Regions from separate parts of the Burkholderia stabilis genome, predicted to be linked through region 2. Evidence: predicted binding sites of a transcription regulator. Region 2 holds the regulator's gene; each other region holds the start of a gene.
The links. The regulator FliA, encoded in region 2, starts transcription of late flagellar genes. The targets are predictions, from matches to a motif close to CTAAAGTTTNNNNNNNNNNNGCCGNTA.
Positions count from the first base shown of each region.

Region 1 (3,268 bases), 490 kb from region 2:
TCACCTGTTCGGCGAACTGGCTGATGCCGAATTTCTGGTTGTCCATCAGCTCGAAGCCGACCGAGCCGCCCTTGGGCAGGCCCATCGCGGCGAGCTTCAGGCGCGTTTCATGCACCTGGCTCGACGGCACGAGGATCGCGCCGCCGGCATCGGCGAACTTGTAGGGAACGTTTGCCTGCTGGAGCGCGGTAATGATCGCGCCGCCGTCGCGGTCCGACAGGTTGCTGTACAGCACGCGGTAGTCGGGCGTGCGGCTCCACAGCACGAGCGCGGTGATCGCGGCGATGGCGAGCGCGACGGCGATCACGAACGGCAGCTTCGGGTTGCCCTTCATCCGCGAGATGCCGGGAATGCGTTCCGCGAAGCCGCCAAGCCCGAAGTCCGCGCCTGCGCCACCCGCGCCCGGCAACGCGGCGGCCGCGGCGGCGCCTGGCGCCGGGCTGGCGAGGCCCGCGCGGGCGTCGGGATTGATCAGCGAGTTGGCCTGCGAATCCATGCGTCGAGTTTCTCCGGAGCGGGACGACTGAGCTCGCTCGGACGAGCGGGCGGACAATGACACGATGCGATTATCGTGATCCGGGGCGGACTCCGATCGACCGAAAAGAGCGGGGTTTCCCCCGTACTTTCTCGGCTTTGCCGCGCGGCGCGCTGCTATCCTTTTTCGCGATCCGGCATGGTGCGCGTGGTGCGGCCCCGGCGGAAACGCCCGGTGCGCCCGGGTCTCTTCTCTCAAGTCTGGGGACAGCATGACTGCGAACGTCAGCGGAATCGGTTCGGTGTTGCAACAGATGCAGTCGATGGCCGCACAGGCGTCCGGCGGCGTCGGGAGCCCGGCGGCGGCGCTGGCCGGCTCGGGCGCGGCGACGGCCGGCACGTTCGCGAGCGCGATGAAGGCGTCGCTCGACAAGATCAGCGGCGACCAGCAGCACGCGCTCGGCGAGGCCAAGGCGTTCGAGGTCGGCGCGCCGAACGTGTCGCTGAACGACGTGATGGTCGACATGCAGAAAGCCAACATCGGCTTCCAGTTCGGGCTTCAGGTCCGCAACAAGTTGGTGAGCGCTTACAACGAAATCGCGCAGATGTCCGTCTGACGCGACGGGCATCCGGCAACGGGCATCCGGGAACGACCTTCCGGGCGTCCGTACGGAGCCGGCATCCCGCGCCCGCCGGCGGCCCCGCGTGCCTAAAGCTTTTCAAATCCCTTCCGATAACTCTGGAGAAGGCCGCGCCGTGCGACGCACGGCGGCGGCTCCCGTATAGCCAAGGCATAACAAGGAGATGCGCATGTTTTCCCCAGGACACGCTGGAGCCAATGCCTATGCGCGTGTCGGCGTCGAGACGGGGGTGATGGGCGCCTCCCCGCACCGGTTGATCGCGATGCTGTACCAGGGCGCGCGGCAGGCGATTGCGCTGGCGCGCATGCATCTGCAGCAGGGCAACGTGGCCGCGCGCGGCGAAGCGATCGGCAAGGCGATCCGGATCGTCGAGAGCGGGCTGCAGGCGTCGCTGAACCGCGACGCGGGCGGCGAGATCGCCGGCCGCCTCGACGCGCTGTATGCGTACATCGGCCGACGCCTGCTGGAAGCGAACGTGCAGGGCAGCGACGCGATGCTGGTCGAGGTCGACGGGCTGCTCGCGACGCTGGAGGAAGCATGGACGGGCATTGCCCCGGAAGTCGCGCGCATGGCCGCGCAACAGGCAGCGGAAGCTTCACGATGAATCACAAGGCCGAATACTTCGCGCGTTACGAGGCGCTTGCAGCCGTGTCGGGCCGGATGCTGTGCGCCGCGCGCGGCGCCGACTGGAGCGCGTTGCCGGGGTTGCAGGCCGAATTCCTGCAGCTCGTCGACGGGTTGAAGGAGGCCGATCCGGGCGTCGCGCTCGACGAATCGGATCTCGGCCGCAAGCTCGACCTGATCCGCCGCATCCTCGCCGACGACGCCGCGATCCGCGATCTCGCGAGCCCGGAAGTGGCGCGGCTGTCCGCGCTGTTCGAGGCGCGGCGCTCGACCAGGGTTTTGACCGATCTCTACCGCGCGCGCGGGTAGGGCCTGTTTTCCGGAGAGACGGACGCGTTGCCGCACGTGGCAGGCGCGTGGGCGGCACGGGCAGCACCGGCGAGCCGTTCCTCCGGATTCGCAACGATGTGGCTGAGGTGAGCAGGCTCCGATCATGACCGGTATCGACTCCGTTGCGGCCGCGCTGCTGGCGAGCCGCCTCGACAGCCTGCTGACCGGCACCGTATCGGCGCCCGCCGGCGGCGGCGCGACCTCGCAGGTCGGCACGCCGGGCGCCGGCGCATCGCCCGCGCCTTCGGCCGGCGGCCCGCCTGCCGCGCCGCCGGCTTCCACGCAAACCGCGCTGTCCGATGTCGGGCGCGTGCTCGACGCGATCTCGCGCGCCGGCGGCGACGCGACGCCGCCCGTTGCCGGGCGTGCGCCGCTGCTGGTCGATCCCACCGTGCTGCTGACCGATACGGCCGTGCCGGCACGCGCGCCTGCTCCGGCCGATCCGGCTGCGGCTTCCACGTCTGCTTCCGCTGCGGCATCGTCCGCCGCGGCGGCGCGCGAGGCGGCAGCGCCGCCGGCGGTCGCGGCGCTGCGTGCGGCGCTCGCGCAGGCCGTGAGCGAGAGCGGCCTCTTCTACGAATCCCATCTGGCGCAGTGGCTGGCCGGCCAGCGTCCGCTCGCGGCGCTGATGCGCGAGCCGCAGGCGCGTCTGGCGGCCGCGCTCGCGCAGGCTGATCCGGATGCCGCGCAGCCCGGCGCGACCGACGTGCTCGACGAACTGCTCGCGCAGCGTCCGCCGTTGCCGGCCGCGACGCGGGCGACCGCGCAACCGGGCATGCCGGCTCAGGCCGGCGCGCCGGCTCGCGACGCCGCGCAGGCTTTGCCGGCGGGCGCCCGGCAGGGCGCGTCGCTGCCGGCCGACGCCGCCGATCCGCTCGATGCGCGCGCCGACGCGAGCTGGACACCCGCTCGCGGCGCGCTGGCCGCCGCCTCGACCGATCCGCAACCGCAGACGCTGGCCCCGGTGCATCCGGCCGCCGTGCCGCTCGTCAGGCAGCAGCTCGATACGCTCGCCACCGACCAGTTCCGCTGGACGGGCGAGGCGTGGCCCGGCGCGCGGCTCGACTGGACGATCGAGCCGGACGATCCGGGCAACCGCGCGCCGCGCGGCGGCGACGATGCGGGCGATGGCATCGCGTGGCGCACGCGCCTGACGCTGACGTTGCCGTCGCTTGGCACGGTCGACGCCGAGCTGGTGC
Region 1 covers NZ_CP016442.1:2,851,037-2,854,304, forward strand. The annotation lists gene fliF (flagellar basal-body MS-ring/collar protein FliF) at 1-496, opposite strand, end outside; gene fliE (flagellar hook-basal body complex protein FliE) at 747-1,091, shown strand; gene fliS (flagellar export chaperone FliS) at 1,285-1,719, shown strand; gene BBJ41_RS13285 (flagellar protein FliT) at 1,716-2,048, shown strand; gene fliK (flagellar hook-length control protein FliK) at 2,173-3,268, shown strand, end outside.
Region 1: a site for FliA is predicted at 1,184-1,210, ahead of fliS (flagellar export chaperone FliS). Genes of this name have one in related genera too.

Region 2 (3,268 bases):
GCATGAGCCAGCGCGACCGCGCGGTGTCCGACCAGATCGCGATGCTGCACGGCGCGAACGCACCGGTGCAGCGCCTGCTGCTGCTCAACGCGACGAGCCACGGCGACACCCTCAACGAAGTCGTGCAGGCGTACCGCAGCGCGGGCGAGCATCCGGACCTCGCCGGCTGCATCCTCACGAAGCTCGACGAGGCGACCCACCTCGGCGGCGTGCTCGACACGGTGATCCGCTACAAGCTGCCGGTCCACTACGTGTCGACCGGCCAGAAGGTGCCGGAGAACCTGTACGTCGCGTCGACCAAATTCCTGCTGAAGAGCGCGTTCTGTGTGCCGCGCGACGGCTCGCCCTTCGTGCCGCAAGACGAGGACATGCCGACGCTGCTTTCCGCACTGACCGCACGTTCCACCGCCGAGCTGCACGAGGTGCGATTTGGATAAACGAATCATCGACCAGGCCGAAGGGCTGCGGCGCCTGCTGGCCGGGCGCGCCTCGCGCATCGTCGCGGTGACGGGCGGGCCGGCGGGTGTCGGCTGCACGTCCACGATCGTGAACCTGGCGGCGGCGCTCGCGTCGCTCGGCAAGGACGTGCTCGTCGTCGACGAGCGCGCCGACGTGCACTCGGCCACCGCGACGCTCGCCGGTGCGTGGCTGCGCGACGGCGAGCGCACGCGGGTGGCCGCGGGCTTCGGCCTGTGTTCGGCCGCGCGGCTCGCGCGCGCCGGCTACAGCGACGCGCAACTGAGCGACTTCGTCGACGGCCCGGCCGACATCGTGCTCGTCGACGCGCAGCTCGGCGCCGACGGCTCGTTCTCGGCGCTCGCGCGCGAAGCGCACGACGTGCTGGTCGTCACGCGGGTCGCCGCGCAGGCGATCACCGAGGCGTATGCGTGCATGAAGCGGCTGCATTTCGCGCACGCGTTCGCGCAATTCCGCGTGCTGACCAATCACGTCGGCAGCCATGCGGACGCGAAGACCGCGTTCGACAACCTCGCGGGCGTCGCGAGCCGCTACCTGACCGTGTCGATCGCCGACGCGGGCTGCGTGAGCGCCGATCCGCTCGTCGAGCATGCGCGCGAGCTGACGCGCGCCGTGGTCGATGCGTTCCCGTCGTCGGCCGCCGCACGCGACTACCGGCAGATTGCCGCCGACCTGCTGTACTGGCCGATGCGCCCGCGTTCGGGCGCGGGCCGCGCCGTCCACGCGGGCGGCAAACCGTCGTACGAGGCGGGCGCGGCACACGCCGCTTAGGGCAAGGAGAGAGCCATGATGTACAACGCTCAAGGAAAGATGTCCCAGGCCGACGTGCTCGCGCAATATGCGCCGCTCGTGCGTCGCCTCGGGCTGCAGCTCGTCGCGAAGATGCCGGCGAGCGTCGACCTCGACGACCTGATCCAGGCCGGCATGATCGGCCTGATGGACGCGGCCGGCCGCTACAAGGAAGACCAGGGCGCGCAGTTCGAGACCTACGCGACGCAGCGCATCCGCGGCGCGATGCTCGACGAGCTGCGCAGCAACGACTGGCTGCCGCGCAGCCTGCGCAAGACGTCGCGCGAGGTCGAGCACGCGGTGCATCAGGTCGAGCAGCATCTCGGCCGCTCGGCGAGCGAGACCGAGATCGCGCAGCACCTGAACATGCCGCTCGACGAATACCAGGGGATGCTGCAGGACCTGCACGGCAGCCAGCTCATCTACTACGAGGATTTCGACCGTGCGGCCGACGACGAGCCGTTCCTCGACCGCTACCGCGTCGATCACGCCGATCCGCTGTCGGCGCTGCTCGACGAGCACCTGCGCGAAGCGCTCGTCGAGGCGATCGAGCGGCTGCCGGAGCGCGAGAAGCTGCTGATGTCGCTGTACTACGAACGGGGTCTGAATCTGCGCGAGATCGGCGCGGTGCTCGAGGTGAGCGAGTCGCGCGTGTGCCAGCTGCACAGCCAGGCCGTCGCCCGCCTGCGTGCCCGGCTGCGCGAACAGGCCTGGGTCGGCGCGGAGTCCTGACCCTTTCTTCGCGGCCACGCGCGCCGACGCCGCGCGCTCGCGCATTTTGCGCGCCGATTTGCTACAATCCCTCCCGTTTTCCGAGGAGCGTTGCGACGGACCATCCTGCGTCCGCCAGGCTCGGAAGGCTTCACCAAGCAGCCGCGCGGCCAATTTGCGCCGGCTCCGCTTCCTGAACGGCGCTCACGTCACCAATCTAGAACTTTTTTAGAAAGGAGGGCGTGATGAACGCCATTATCGATTCCAAGGCTTCCCACGATTACGTCGTCGCCGACATGGCGCTGGCCGGCTGGGGCCGCAAGGAACTGAACATCGCCGAGACCGAAATGCCGGGCCTCGTGCAGATCCGCGACGAATACAAGGCCGAGCAGCCGCTGAAGGGCGCGCGCATCGCCGGTTCGCTGCACATGACGATCCAGACGGGCGTGCTGATCGAGACGCTGAAGGCGCTCGGCGCGGACGTGCGCTGGGCATCGTGCAACATCTTCTCGACCCAGGATCACGCAGCCGCCGCGATCGTCGAAGCCGGCACGCCGGTGTTCGCGTTCAAGGGCGAATCGCTCGACGAATACTGGGAGTTCTCGCACCGCATCTTCGAATGGCCGAACGGCGAATTCGCGAACATGATCCTGGACGACGGCGGCGACGCAACGCTGCTGCTGATCCTCGGCTCGAAGGCCGAGAAGGACCGTTCGGTGATCGCGAAGCCGACCAACGAGGAAGAAGTCGCGCTGTACAAGTCGATCGCGAAGCACCTCGACATCGACGCGACCTGGTACTCGAAGCGCCTCGCGCACATCAAGGGCGTGACCGAAGAAACCACGACCGGCGTGCACCGCCTGTACCAGATGGAAAAGGACGGCCGCCTGCCGTTCCCGGCGTTCAACGTGAACGATTCGGTCACGAAGTCGAAGTTCGACAACCTGTACGGCTGCCGCGAGTCGCTCGTCGACGGCATCAAGCGCGCGACCGACGTGATGATCGCGGGCAAGGTCGCGGTCGTCGCGGGTTACGGCGACGTGGGCAAGGGCTGCGCGCAGTCGCTGCGCGGCCTCGGCGCGACGGTGTGGGTCACCGAAATCGATCCGATCTGCGCACTGCAGGCGGCGATGGAAGGCTACCGCGTCGTGACGATGGAATACGCGGCCGACAAGGCCGACATCTTCGTGACGGCGACCGGCAACTTCCACGTGATCGGCCACGATCACATGAAGGCGATGCGCCACAACGCGATCGTCTGCAACATCGGTCACTTCGACTCGGAAATCGA
Region 2 covers NZ_CP016442.1:2,365,965-2,369,232, forward strand. The annotation lists gene flhF (flagellar biosynthesis protein FlhF) at 1-437, shown strand, start outside; gene BBJ41_RS11000 (MinD/ParA family ATP-binding protein) at 430-1,248, shown strand; gene BBJ41_RS11005 (RNA polymerase sigma factor FliA) at 1,264-1,998, shown strand; S-adenosyl-L-homocysteine riboswitch at 2,075-2,190, shown strand; gene ahcY (adenosylhomocysteinase) at 2,223-3,268, shown strand, end outside.

Region 3 (3,268 bases), 520 kb from region 2:
CGGCGATCATCGCCTTGATCTGCTGGGTCATCACGGTCATCCCGGTTTCGTAGTGCAGCGCGTTGTTCGCGAACTGCACGCGCTCGACGTCGAGATCGACCGTGTTGCCGTCGAGCGACGGCTGCAGCGGCATCCGGTACTGCGCGCGGCCGTAGTCGTCGGCCGGGCCGCCCGTCGGGATCAGCTTCGCCGCGCCGGCCATGTGGCCCGGCGCCGTCGACACCATCGACATGCCGCTCGTCACGCCGGCCGGCTGCGTCATCGGCAGTTGCGCGGCGTTGCTCGGCGCGAGGCCGCCGTTCGCCTGCTTCAGCGAGCGCGCGAGCGTCGACGAGAAATCGACGTCGCGCGCCTGGTAGCCGGGCGTGTCGGCGTTCGCGATGTTCGACGACAGCAGTTCCTGCCGGTAGGCGCGCACGTCGAGCGCCTGTCGGCCGAACGCGAATTCCGCATCGAGTTTGTCCAGCATGTGTGCGTCTCTCCGTATGAAGCGCTGCACGCCTCTCGCGCCGGATGGCGACTCGAGAGGCTTTTTTCCATGACAGCGATGGTAGGCGTCGCGCGCAACAGGCAATCGGGCGAATAACGCGGCAAAGGCCCCCTCTATTCATCGTTTGCGCGACGGCCCCGCTCCCTAGAATGCGAATCGGATCAACGGATCGAGGACACGGCGATGACGGGCAGCGCACTTCGCGGAAGGAACGGGCGGCAAACGCGCGTCCGGCGTGTGTGTGCGCTCGCCGCGGCGCTGTGGATCGCGATGCCGTCCGCCCGCGCGGACGACGGGATGATCGTCATCCCCGGGCGCGGCGAGACGGCCGAAACGGCGCTTGCCCACGCCAATGCGGCGAGCGGCGGGCAGTTCGGCGGGAATGCGGGTTCGGGTTCGGGTTCGAGTTCGAGTTCGGGCGTCGCGCCGGACGCGGGCGGCCCGGCGGCCGGCACGAGCGCCGCGGCCGGTGCGTCCGGCGCGGCCGGCACCGGCTATGCGGCGCAGCCCGCCGGCGCGATGGTCGTGACGACCGTCCCGCCGCCGGCCCCCGTCGCTGCGCCCCCCCGCGCGAACACCGGCTACGGCGCGGCGCGCGCGGCCGATCCGGCCGCCGTCGCGACGGTCGTCGCCGGCACGGCCGAACCCGCTTCGAATACCGCTCGGCCGACGCCGCAGCAAGCCATGGCCGCACGCCTGGCGGCGGCCCGCGCCGCATCGGCCGCGCAGGCGCCGCGTGCGCAGGCGGCGTCCGCCAACGCAACCGCCACGGCCCCTGCGGCGGCGCCCGCGACGCCGCCCGGCCAGCAGGACCCCGAGACGATCCGGCGCGCGGCCCTCGCATTCCTGCAGCAGCAGATCGCGGGCCTGCCCGGCAAGACCACCGCCACCGTCACGACCGCGTTTCCGCGCGGGCTCGCCGCGTGCACGACGCTCGAACCGTTCCTGCCGACCGGCGCGCGCCTGTGGGGCCGCACCACGGTCGGCGTGCGCTGCGCGGGCGAGCGGCCGTGGACCGTCTACCTGCAGGCGAAGGTCACCGTGCAGGCCACCTATTACGTCGCCGCGCGCCAGATCGCGCCCGGCGAGCCGCTGACCGCCGCCGACCTGGTCGCGCGCGACGGCGACCTGACGGTGCTGCCGCTCGCGGTCATCACCGATCCGGCGCAGGCGGTCGGCTCGACCGCGCTCGCGCGCATCTCGGCCGGGCTGCCGCTGCGGCAGGACATGCTGAAGAGCGCGGCGTCGGTGTCGGCCGGCCAGACGGTACGGGTCGTCGCGGCCGGGCCCGGTTTCACGATTTCGGCCGAGGGCAGCGCACTGGCGAATGCGGCGCCGGGCCAGTCGGTGCGGGTGCGGATGGCGGCCGGCCAGATCGTCACGGCGATCGTCAAGGACGCCGGCACCGTGGAAATTCCGTTATAGGGACGGATATCCTCGTCAGATTGTAAAGAATTGTTTATTCGGAGAATTCCAGGCTCACGGTGCTAAAGTTCGGGCCGACCCGGCCGTTATCTGGGTCAAACCGTACAGGAAACCCATCGTGAAGATCGATTCCACTCCGAACCCGAGCCCCCTGGCGCCGACCGGCAACGGCGCGACCCGTGCGCAATCCGGCACGGCCCAGTCGTCCGCGCAGGCAGGCGACGCAGGATCGACCGGCGGCGACACGACCGTGAACCTGTCGGGTCTGTCCGGCCAGTTGCGTTCGGTATCCGCGTCCGGCAACGCCGATATCGATACGGGCCTTGTCCAGTCGATCAAGGACGCGCTGAACAACGGCACGCTGACGATCGATGCGAACAAGATTGCCGACGGCGTATTGAACACCGCCCGCGAACTGCTGCAGCAGCAGCGACCGCAGGGCAGCTGAGCCGGCCGCCTCGCGGCCGGTCCCCCGGTTTGCCGGCGCACCGCACCACGCGCGCCGGCGCGACGAGCATGACGCGATGAGAGAAGAGCTGCTGGCCACGGTCAACGACGAACACGCGACGGTCGAGGCGTTCGCGTCCCTGCTCGTCTACGAGGAAAAGGCGCTGACCACGCCCGAGCCGCTCGAGATGCTGCCCGGGATCGTCGAGAAGAAAACCGCACTGATCGACCGGCTCGCGCAGCTCGAACGCACGCGTGACACGCAGCTTTCCGCACTCGGCTTCGCGCCGGGCAAGAAGGGCATGGACCAGGCCGCCGAGCGCGATGCACGCCTCGCCGGCCGCTGGCAATTGCTGCAGCAGGCCGCCGAACGCGCGCGCCAGGCCAACGCGAACAACGGGATGCTGATCCGGATCCGGATGGACTACAACGAGCGCGCGCTCGCGGTACTGCGCTCGGCGCCCGCGCCGGCTGGCGTCTACGGCCCCGACGGGCGCGTCTCGGCGCTGATGCGCTGATGCGCTGACACTCAGCGACACTCAGCGACACTCAGCGATACGCCTCGATACGTCGCAACGGCCCGCGCCCCGGCCCGTCGCGCCACCCGCTTCACCCGAATTCTGCTTCGACAGACCGGGCTCCAGCCCGGCACATGCGTCCCCTCGATACCATGACGATCCAACAACAATAGATCGGAGGGCATCGATGCATCATTCCCGTCTTGAATCCGCGCGCCGTCTGGCCGCCACCGCCACGCTCGGCGCTGCGCTGGCGTTCACCGCCTCGCTCGCACCGGCCGCCGCGGCGCCGCTGCCGACCCCGACCGGCGACATGACGCTGTCGCCGTCCGGCCCGCTCGCGGCGCCGGCATCCGCACCGCCCGGCGCATCGCCGCGCGCCACGTCG
Region 3 covers NZ_CP016442.1:2,890,010-2,893,277, reverse strand. The annotation lists gene flgB (flagellar basal body rod protein FlgB) at 1-469, opposite strand, end outside; gene flgA (flagellar basal body P-ring formation chaperone FlgA) at 674-1,915, shown strand; gene flgM (flagellar biosynthesis anti-sigma factor FlgM) at 2,034-2,363, shown strand; gene BBJ41_RS13460 (flagella synthesis protein FlgN) at 2,440-2,880, shown strand; gene BBJ41_RS13455 (SGNH/GDSL hydrolase family protein) at 3,068-3,268, shown strand, end outside.
Region 3: a site for FliA is predicted at 1,978-2,004, ahead of flgM (flagellar biosynthesis anti-sigma factor FlgM). Genes of this name have one in related genera too.